Regions from separate parts of the Glutamicibacter sp. St.4D3 genome, predicted to be linked through region 3. Evidence: riboswitches for the same ligand, from Rfam matches in the RefSeq annotation. Region 3 holds a riboswitch; each other region holds the start of a gene.
What was found. Region 3 has a riboswitch for thiamine pyrophosphate ahead of thiO (glycine oxidase ThiO). Riboswitches for the same ligand answer to the same signal wherever they lie in the genome.
Positions count from the first base shown of each region.

Region 1 (3,265 bases), 320 kb from region 3:
GTCATTGCTTCGCCCGCCCAAAGACCGGTTCACGGTTCGCCCTGCGGCTGGGCAGCGCGGAAAGCGCCCCGGTGGCCGCCAGCGCGCGGGTGGCGAAGTAGGACAGGATGCCGGCAATCACCAGGCCGGAGAGGCTCATCGCCGCCACGTGGAAAAGCTTCATGCCCGCGGTGTATTCCGCATAGTAGGCCATCAGGTAGGCCTCGCTTAGCGCACCGAACAGTCCGGCGCCCAGCCCCGCCAGCATCGCCACCCCAAGGCTCCACACCCGGTAGCGGAAGAGCGCGAACACCACCTCGGCGCCCAGCCCCTGGACAATGCCGGAAACCAGCACGGTGATGCCCCACTGCGAGCCCAGCAGCGCGGAGATCACCGCGGCCAGCAGTTCACAGTACAGGGCGGCGCCGGGCTTGCGGATGATCAGGGCCCCGAGCACTGCCGGGAAGAGCCACATCCCGGCCACGAAGGCGCTAGCCGGCGGGAAGGCCACAAAGGCCAGGGAAATGAAGCCGTAACCGGCGTTCCAGCCCCAGAACACCACGCCCGAAGCCACGGCGATCACCGAGGCGACGACGATGTCGGCGACCTTCCACGAGCTGCTGGCCCGCAACGGTGTTGTTGTCACTTGAATATCCTCCTGAATCAGGAGGGGAGCATGTATGCGAACCGGGGCGCGTCCCCGGGGGCATACCTGAGATTCTCGACTTCCTTCGCCGGTACTAGCCGGGGCAGGTTCGAGGGTCTGCGATCTATCGCACTCTCAGCGTCTTTTACCCTTACGCCTGCCGTGACGCGCCTGGCGGCACGGCAGCGGGCTGGTATGACGCTCCCCTGTCGGTTTATGTCTGCGTTGCCACCATACCCCAGGATGCCGGTCGGGCAGAACCCGCACCGGCGACCGGTTTGAGGCGGACGTCATATTGCTCTTGCTCCGGCCGCCAGGCGCCGCCTAGCGGGAGCGGGTGAGCACCGGTTCCCGGTGGGCCCGACGGCTGGGCAGGGAGGCCAAGGCACCGGTGTTGGCCAGCATGCGGGTGAGGAAGAACGAGCAGATCCCGGCGATCAGCAACCCGGAGACGCTCATCGCCGCCACATGGAACAGCTTCATCCCGGCGGTATAGTGCACGAAGTGGGCGGTGATGTAGGCACCGTTGAGGGCGCTGAGGAAGCCGGAGCAGAAACCGGCCAGCATGGCGGCGAACAGGTTCCACACCCGGTAACGCAAGAGCGCGAACACCAGCTCGGCGCCCAGCCCCTGCAGCAGCCCGGAGACCAGCACCGTCAGTCCCCAGTGGGTGCCCAGCAGGGCCTCGATGATGGCGGCCAGCAGTTCGCAGTACAGTGCCGCACCGGGCTTGCGAATGATCAACGCCCCGAGGACCGCGGGGAACAGCCACATGCCCGAGAGCAGCGCGCTGGCCGGCGGGAACGCGGCGAAGGCCAGCGTCACGAAACCGTAACTGGCGCTCCACGCCCAGAACACCACGCCCGAAGCCACGGCGATGACCGAGGCGATCACGATGTCCGCGACCTTCCATGAGGTGCCGCCGGTTCGCTTGGTTGTTGCCATTTTCTTCCATCCTCCTGGTTCAGGAGGGGAGCACATGCGGATGCGCAGGGAGCTGTCCCTGCCGCACATCTGAGATTCTCGACTTCCTTCGCCGGTACTAGCCGGAGCAGGTTCGAGGGTCTGCGATCTATCGCACTCTCAGCGTCTTCCACCGGTCCCCGGCCACCGGCGTTTGCTGCGCGGTGAGCCTCGGGGACGGTATGACGCTCCCCTGTCGTTTCTTGTCAGCAGATTGCCCCGGCGATCCGTGGATCACCCGATGCCATGTCTGCGATGCCACCATAGCTCAGGATATGCTTTCGATAGAAAGAGAAGTCCCCATGCGAACAGGAGCGCGAAGAATGAAACCAATGATGAAGCTGCTCGCCACCGGCATTTCCCTGGGAGCCGGGTTTGTCGGCAGCAAGCTGGTGGACCGCCTGTGGAAGGGATTCACCGGCAATGATGCCCCGCGCCACGGCCAGGAAGCCGAAGCCGAAGCCTCGATGCGCCAGGCCCTGGCGTTCGCCGTCTTCTCCTCCGTGGTGGCCGCAATCATCCAGGTCCTCACCGACCGCGGCACCCGCAAGGCGTTGGCCAAGCTGAACAAGTAGTTCCCCGGCGTTTGCGCCGTGGACAGGCAGGGCCTCGGAGCACCGTGATGCGGTGCTCCGAGGCCCTTGTTCGTGGTGCCGGCAGTGGCGCTAGTCCTTGTTCTGGCGGCTGGCGTTCTCCACCACGGTGCGCAGTTCATCGCTGTACAGCGTTTCGCGCTTCACGTGCTTGGTGCGGTACCCGGAACGGCCAATCATGTGCGCGGAGACCGGTGCGGTTAGCAGCTGCACGCCCCAGGCCAGGGCGAGCACCGGCACCACCTGCCAGGAGCGCAGGTGGATGGCCAGCCCGATGAACAGCAGCAGGAAGCCAAGCACCTGGGGCTTGGTGGCCGCATGCATCCGGGTGAGCAGGTCGGGGAAGGTCAACAGGCCTATGCCGGCGATCAATGACATCAGCGAGCCGACGATCATGCAGCCGGCGGCCACAATTTCCAGGAACTGATCCATCACGCATTCCTCTGGTCGGAAACGAACCGGGAGACGGTGACCGAGCTGATGAAGCCGATGGCGCAGGCGATCACCACGAACAGGATGTGGTTGGTGTGCCGGTTCAGGTACATTTCCAGGCACAGGGCGGCGGAGATGATCAGCAGCATCACATCCAGGGCCAGCACCCGGTCCAGGATGGAGGGTCCGCGGGCGACCCGGATCAGGCAGGCCACCGCACCCACCGAGAGCAGCACTCCGCTGATTCCCACGATGATGTAGCTCAACGCTTTGCCTCCTTGGCCTTCTGGCGGGCGCGCTGGGCGATGTCCTTGCGCACCTGCTTGACGTACTCGTACTCGTCGTGGCTGCCGATGGCCATGATCACCCGCCGTTCGATTTCATGGATCTTCGCCCGGGAGCGGGCGACCTTGATGGCGTTGGAGGCGTTGAGGTAATGCAGGTACAGGGTGGAGCTGCGACGGTCCACCTCCACCACGAACGATCCGGGGATCAGGGTCAGCACGTGCCCGACCGTGGTGACGATCAGGTCCGAGTCGGTGTGCAGGCGCACCGCAATGATGGAGCTGCGGGTCTTCTGGCGCCGGAAAAGCGCCAGGTAGGAAACCTCCAGGCTGGCCGCCACCACCTGCATGATGAACCAGCCCAGCAG
Region 1 covers NZ_AP039380.1:2,564,235-2,567,499, forward strand. The annotation lists gene AC6I21_RS11855 (ATP-binding cassette domain-containing protein) at 1-5, opposite strand, end outside; gene AC6I21_RS11860 (ECF transporter S component) at 2-625, opposite strand; TPP riboswitch at 689-843, opposite strand; gene AC6I21_RS11865 (ECF transporter S component) at 950-1,570, opposite strand; TPP riboswitch at 1,637-1,793, opposite strand; gene AC6I21_RS11870 (DUF4235 domain-containing protein) at 1,921-2,163, shown strand; gene mnhG (monovalent cation/H(+) antiporter subunit G) at 2,254-2,613, opposite strand; gene AC6I21_RS11880 (MrpF/PhaF family protein) at 2,613-2,879, opposite strand; gene AC6I21_RS11885 (Na+/H+ antiporter subunit E) at 2,876-3,265, opposite strand, start outside.
Region 1: it holds a riboswitch for thiamine pyrophosphate, as region 3 does, so the genes downstream of both, AC6I21_RS11865 (ECF transporter S component) here and thiO (glycine oxidase ThiO) in region 3, are expected to answer to the same signal.

Region 2 (3,265 bases), 1.2 Mb from region 3:
ACCGACCTGAGCGCCCCGCTGGGCTCGTTCGCCGTCGCCGCCGCCCTGGTGGCGCTGATCCTGCGGGCCCTCAGCCCGAGCGGGAGCGGGAACCTGCTGTCCCAGGCGCGCCGGTACGCCCGGTGGTGCGCGCTCATCGGATTCCTCGCCGCCGTCTCCACCGACTGGTTCGATGCCTTCTACCCGATCAGCGCGGAGGGGCAGGCGGTGCCCGGCGGCTGGCCGGGCGCGGTGGGGCGGGCCGCCACCCCGGCGCTGTGGGTCGGGTTCGTCTACGTGCTGGCCCAGTTCACCGGGCCGCGCGTGCAGCGCAGCGCCGACCCGCAGCCGCGCACCGGGTTGGTGCCGGGCAAGCTGGTGGCGGCCCTCGTCCTGGTCCTGGCCGGCTCGCTCACCGCGCTGTGGGCGGCGGGCGATGTGCCCTACCGGGCTCCCACCGCGCAGCGCGAGCTCAGCGGGGAGGAACTGAGCTACTTCATCCCGGCCGCCGACGGGTTGCGCCCGGCCGGCGAGGTGCTGCCGTACCTGGCCCTCTGCCTGGGACTGCTGGTGGCCGCCACCCTCCTGGCCAGCCTGGTGATCCTGCGCCGCAGGCCGCTGCCGGGGATCTCGCGGCACGACAACCGGATGCTGCGCCGGGTGTGGCTGAACCGGCTGTACCGCACCGTGGCCGTGGTCCTGGCCGCCAACGGCGCGGCCGCCCTGCACTACAAGGCCCGGTGGTTCCACCAGCAGGCCGCGGACGGGGACCTTGAGCGGCTGCGCGCGCTGGGCGACGGCTGGGATTCGGTAGGGAACTACGCCGTGCTCGGCGTCGCCCTGGTGATGCTGTTCTGGCGCCCGCCACAGAACTTCGAGGGCGTCACCGCCGTGCCGCGGCATCCGGTGCGCGCCCTGCGCGACCACCTGTTCGCCACCCAGTACTTGGCGCTGGGCGCCTCACTGATCCTGCTGCTCGTCCTGTGGCCCACGCACTCACCGCAGCCGCAGGCCCTGCCCGATGCACGGCCGGGGATGCACCTGATGGTGCTGATCACCGGCGCCGCCCTGCTCTACCTGGTGATCACCGGCAGCAGCATGGGGTACGTGCACGGCAAGGCCGGTCGGACCGGGCCCCGGCACTGGGGACCGCTGCCGCGCTGGATCTACCCGGTGGCCGGGCTGCTGATGGCCGCCAGCGTCTACTTCCTGCTGCGCCCGCCACTGGACTACCTGTGGGGGCTGGTCACCGCCCCGGCGGCGTTCATCCTGCTGCTGGTGGCGGTGCTGTTGCTGGCCCACGCCGCCGTGCGCCTGGCCAGCCGGCGGATGCAGGTGGCCTGGGCGGTGGATGGGCACTGGGAGCGCTGGTACCGGCAGGTGATCGAATTGCGTTCGCTGCGCACCGTGACCGCCGCCCTGGGCGCCCTGCTGTTCTGCGGCTACGGGTTTGACTACGGATGGGTCGGGCTCAGCCTGGCGGTGCTGTGCTTCCCGGCGCGGCTGCTCATCCCGCACCCCGGCCCCGAACGGCACCCGGCAGCGGCACATGGGCGCCCGGCTGCTGCCGGCCCTGCAGCACCGCCGGGCGCGCCGGGCCGGCCCTGACCGGGGGCGGCGCGGTGCGGCGCGTCACAGGTTTGTCAACGGGTGGGCGATTGCGTACGCTCGGTCACGAGTGACACGGGGTGTCGGCGCCGCCGACTGAGATGACACCCGTCGAACCTGAACTAGTTCAAACTAGCGGAGGGATGTCGCACATGACCCTGCCTGCCGTGATCCATTCACTGCGCCACACCAGCCCCCTGGTGTTCTGCCTGACCAACACCGTGGTCGCCAACTTCACCGCCAACGCGCTGCTGGCCGCCGGCGCCGCCCCGGCCATGACCAACCTGCCCGGGGAGGCGGGGCCGTTCGCGAAGACCGCCTGCGCGGTGCTGGTGAACCTGGGCACCCCCAGCACCGAACAGCTGGCCGCCATGGATGAGGCGATCGAGGCCGCGAACCAGGCCAACACGCCCTGGGTGCTGGACCCGGTGGCCGTTGGCGCGCTGCCGGTGCGCACGCGCTACGCCCAGCGCATCGTTTCGCTGCGCCCCGCCTTGATCCGCGGCAACGCCTCGGAGATCATGGCCCTGGCCGGGCACCAGTCCACCGGGCGCGGGGTGGATTCGGCCGACCCCGTGGCCGCGGCCATCGCCGCCGGGCGGGAACTGGCCGAACGCCACGGCGCGGTGGTCGCGATTTCCGGGCCGGCCGACGCCGTGGTCAGTGCCCAGCGCACGGTCATGGTGCACACCGACGGGATCGAACTGACCCGCGTCACCGGCGGCGGGTGCGCCCTGGGTGCGTTCGCCGCGGCGGCGATCGCCGCCGGGCAGGACGTGTTCACCTCCACCGTGGCCGCCCACGCCTATTACGGGCGGGCCGCCGAACGCGCCGCCGCCCTGTCCCTGGGGCCGGGCAGCTTTGCCGCGCAGTTCCTCGACGCCCTGGCCCTGACCGATCCGCAGGAACTGGGTGCGGTGCGCATCGAGGAACTCTAGATCCCTCATTCTTCATTCCGCCCACGAGTCAACCCGCCGGCCCCGCAGGGGGCGGTTTAAGGACAATCATGCGAAATCTCGGCGTATATTTGGTCGCCAACACCGCCAGCTGCACCCCACACCGCACCCTTGAGGTCATCCAGGCCGCCGTGCAGGCTGGCGTGCAGTGGATCCAGCTGCGCGCCAAGGAGGAAAACGCGCGCGAATTCTATGAACTGGCCCTGGCCGCCGGTCAGCTCACCGCGGGCCGGGCCGAACTGCTGGTCAACGACCGGGTGGACGTGTACCTGGCGGCACGGGCCGCCGGGGCCGCGGTCACCGGGGTGCACATCGGGCAGCAGGACCTGCCGGTGCAGCGGGTGCGCGAACTGATCGGGGACGCCACCTTGGGGTTGAGCGCCTCCACCGATGAGCAGCTGGCGGCGGCGAACGCGAACGCCTCGATGATCGACTACCTGGGCGTCGGGGCCATCCGGGCCACCCCCACCAAGAAGGACCACCCCACCCCGATCGGGATCGAGGGCTTCGCCCGGGCCCGGAAGATCGCCCAGCTGCCCTGCGTGGCCATCGGTGCGCTGCAGGCCGAGGACGCCCCGGCGCTGCGCGCGGCCGGGGCCGAGGGCATGGCGGTGGTGCGCGCCATCTGCTCCAGCACCGACCCCGGTGCGGCCGCCGGCGGGCTGCTGCGCGCCTGGCAGGAGGCGAAATGATCCACAACATCCTGTCCATCGCCGGTTCCG
Region 2 covers NZ_AP039380.1:51,937-55,201, reverse strand. The annotation lists gene AC6I21_RS00265 (hypothetical protein) at 1-1,587, shown strand, start outside; TPP riboswitch at 1,654-1,748, shown strand; gene thiM (hydroxyethylthiazole kinase) at 1,740-2,525, shown strand; gene thiE (thiamine phosphate synthase) at 2,594-3,235, shown strand; gene AC6I21_RS00250 (bifunctional hydroxymethylpyrimidine kinase/phosphomethylpyrimidine kinase) at 3,232-3,265, shown strand, end outside.
Region 2: it holds a riboswitch for thiamine pyrophosphate, as region 3 does, so the genes downstream of both, thiM (hydroxyethylthiazole kinase) here and thiO (glycine oxidase ThiO) in region 3, are expected to answer to the same signal.

Region 3 (3,265 bases):
CAGCCCGGTCGAATTGCTGCTGGCCGCCATTGCCGGCTGCTCGTCAATTGACGTTGATGTGGCCACCACCCGGCGCAGTGAACCGGAGACCTTCAAGGTGGAGGCCGCCGGATACAAGGTGACCGAGGATGGGGCCAGCCGCATGAAGGACATTTCCATGTCCTTCGACCTGAAGTTCCCGGACACCGAGGAGGGGCGCAAGGCCGCTGGAATGGTTGACCGGATCATCAAGCTTTCACACGACAAGTACTGCACGGTCTCACGCACCGTGGAATTGGGCACGCCGGTGACCAGCACGCGGGTCGAAAACTAGGAACGCGAGGGGGGCGCCGCCGGCTGATGCCGGTGGCGCCCCCGCCTTTCCGGGCCGCGCACCCCGGCTTGGGGCCAACCGCGGATACAGCGCAGCTATGCCTCGCCCGGAGCCGGTTCCAGCTCCAGGGCGGCGATGGCCGGGAACGGGTCGCTGCGCAGCCGTCCAAAGGTCAGCACATCCACCCGGGTGCCGTCCATGACGAACTTTTCGCGTTCCACACCCTCCTGGATGAAGCCAGCGGCCCGGGCCACCCGCAGGGACGCGGGATTGTTCGCCCGCGCCCCCAGTTCCAGCCGGTGCACGCCGCCACTGCTGAGCAGGTGATCAGCCACGGTGGCCGCGGCCCGGCTGGCCAGCTGCCGGCCGCGGTATCCGGCGGCCACCCAGTACCAGAACCAGCCCAGCGTGTTGGCCCGGTCCAGGCTCGCGCACACTAGGCCCACCAGCGTCCCGTCCACGTCGATGGCGTAGGGGCGCTGCTCCTGCGGGGACGCCAGCAGCCGGTCGATGTAGGCGTGGGCTTCATCCAGGGTTCTTACCGATCCCTGGCGCTTCATCTGCGCATCCGAGGTGAACGCGGCCAACACCGCCGGGGCGTCGGTGGGGCGCAGCGGGCGCAGACGCGCCCTCGTCGCTTCCAGTCCTGCCGGGGCTGGGGCCGGGCGTGGCGCCGGGGTCGACTGCTGCTGCGCGCCAACGGCACTGGCGGTGCCCTGGTGGTACAGCAGCTGCCAGCGTCCCCGCTCCAACTGCCACAGGGAACTACGGTGGGCGGTACGCACCCCGGTGCTCTGCCAGCGCAGCAGCACCTGATGCTCGGACAAGGCCAACAGGCTCGGGGCGTGCAGGGCGGCCGGGGGATTATCGGTGCGCGTTTGGGTGGCCAACAGCGCGATGATCTCGTCCTTCGTGTAGTGCCGGCCCGAGACCCCCACCTCCTCAAACATCTCGTGCAGCAGCACAGCCAGCTGCTGCGCATCCCCCCGGACCGCTGGTGAGAGCAACTGCTCTTCCAGGGCCAGCAGCTCTTGGGCCAACGGGTCGCTGCGCTCCAGGAGCCGGGGGTAGGACTGCGCGTTGTGAGTGGTGCCGGATGCGTTCATGCCTCCCAGTGAACCACGGGTTGTGTGTGCGGCGGCCCGCCGGCGGGACCGGCCGTCATGCAATTGGTGTTTGTGAGCTGCACCATGCCTATAATCCTTCTAACTCCGCGGGAGCCTGCGCGATCTGTTGATCCGGGCTGAGAGGGCTTCGTGCCGACCGCCACACCTGATGCGGGTCATGCCGCCGTAGGAAGGAAAGTGCCCTGATGCATGTCGTGATCGTTGGTGCCGGGATCGCCGGACTATGTACCGCTTTTGAACTGCGCAGCCGCGGGGTGCGCGTCACGCTCTGCGACCCTGACCCCGCCGGGGGCGCCAGCCATGCGGCGGCGGGCATGCTGGCCCCGGCCGCGGAAATCGTCTGGGGACAGGACCGGCTGCACCAGATGATGGCCGACTCGGCGCAGCTCTACCCGGAACTGGTGGCGCGCGTGCAGCAGGCCACCGGTGCGACGGTGGCGTACCGGCAAAACCCGACCATGGTCGTCGCCGCCGAGGCCGCCGACCGCCAGGCGCTGGCGGAGCTGGAGGAGGTCCGCCACCGGCTGGGGTTGCCCACCCAAATGTTGCTGGGCTCCCAGGCGCGGCGCAGGGAACCGGCCCTGGCCGGGAACATCGCCGGAGCCCTGGTATTCCCCGAGGACCACCAGGTCGATCCGCGCTCGCTGACCGGCATCCTCATCGAGCATTTTGGGCAGGACCTGATCCGGGAGCAGGTCAGCGAAGTGGAGCACTGCGGCGCCACGGCGCGGGTGCACACCCAGACCGGGCGGGTGCTGGAGGCGGACCAGGTGCTGCTGGCCACGGGCCTGGGACAGGTGCCCGGCACCCCGCGGCTGCCGTTGCGGGCGGTGCACGGCGACATCCTGCGCCTGCACTTGCCGGCCCACCTACACCCGCTGCTCACCCACACGGTGCGCGGGGTGGTGCACCGGCGCAACGTGTACCTGGTGCCGCGCAGCGACGGCAGCATCGTGCTTGGCGCCAGCAGCCGCGAGGACGGCAACGACCTGGTCAGTGTGGAGGCGCTGTACACCCTGCTGGATGATGCCCGGCGCCTGGTGCCCGGGATCATGGACGCCTCCCTGCGTGAGGTGATCGCCCGGCCCCGGCCCGGCACCCCCGATGACCGGCCCATCATCGACCGGGTGGACGCGCACACGGTGGTGAGCAACGGGTTCTTCCGCCACGGCGTCCTGCTGGCACCCCTGGGCGCCCGGATCGCCAGTGACCTGCTGCTGGGCGCCGACCCGGGGACGCACCGTGGGCTGTTGGGGCTGCACCGCTTTCCGGTCGCGGCCAGCAGCACCAGCCACTGATCCCGGTCACCCGATCAGGCGGTCCTGTCCGCCGCGCAGCCGGCCCCGAACCCGGGCAACCCCAGACATCCGGCGCCGCCCGCCACCCCGGTGAGCGCCACCAGACAAAGCCAAAGCAACCAGAAAGAGAGGCACGAGACGCAATGCCTGAAATCACCGAGATCGAGGTGCAGCTCAACGGCCAGAGACTGAACCTGCCCGACGGGGCCACCGTGCGTGACATCGTCGCCGGGCACACCAAAAAGCTCATCAACGAACAAGGCCTGGCCGTGGACGGCTCCCGGCTGGGAATCGCCCTCGCCATCGACGGGGACGTAATTCCGCGCAGCGCCTGGGCCAGCCACACGGTGGCGCCCGGGGCGCGCATCGACCTGGTCACCGCCGCACAGGGAGGATGAGGAAGATGACCCAGAGCAACGAAGCACCCCACACGCCCGAAGATGTCTTCAGCATTGCCGGGGCACAACTGCGCTCCCGCCTGGTGATGGGCACCGGGGGAGCGACCTCCCTAAGCACCCTGGAAGAGG
Region 3 covers NZ_AP039380.1:2,243,066-2,246,330, reverse strand. The annotation lists gene AC6I21_RS10300 (OsmC family protein) at 1-313, shown strand, start outside; gene AC6I21_RS10295 (GNAT family N-acetyltransferase) at 409-1,419, opposite strand; TPP riboswitch at 1,517-1,629, shown strand; gene thiO (glycine oxidase ThiO) at 1,626-2,738, shown strand; gene thiS (sulfur carrier protein ThiS) at 2,882-3,136, shown strand; gene AC6I21_RS10280 (thiazole synthase) at 3,142-3,265, shown strand, end outside.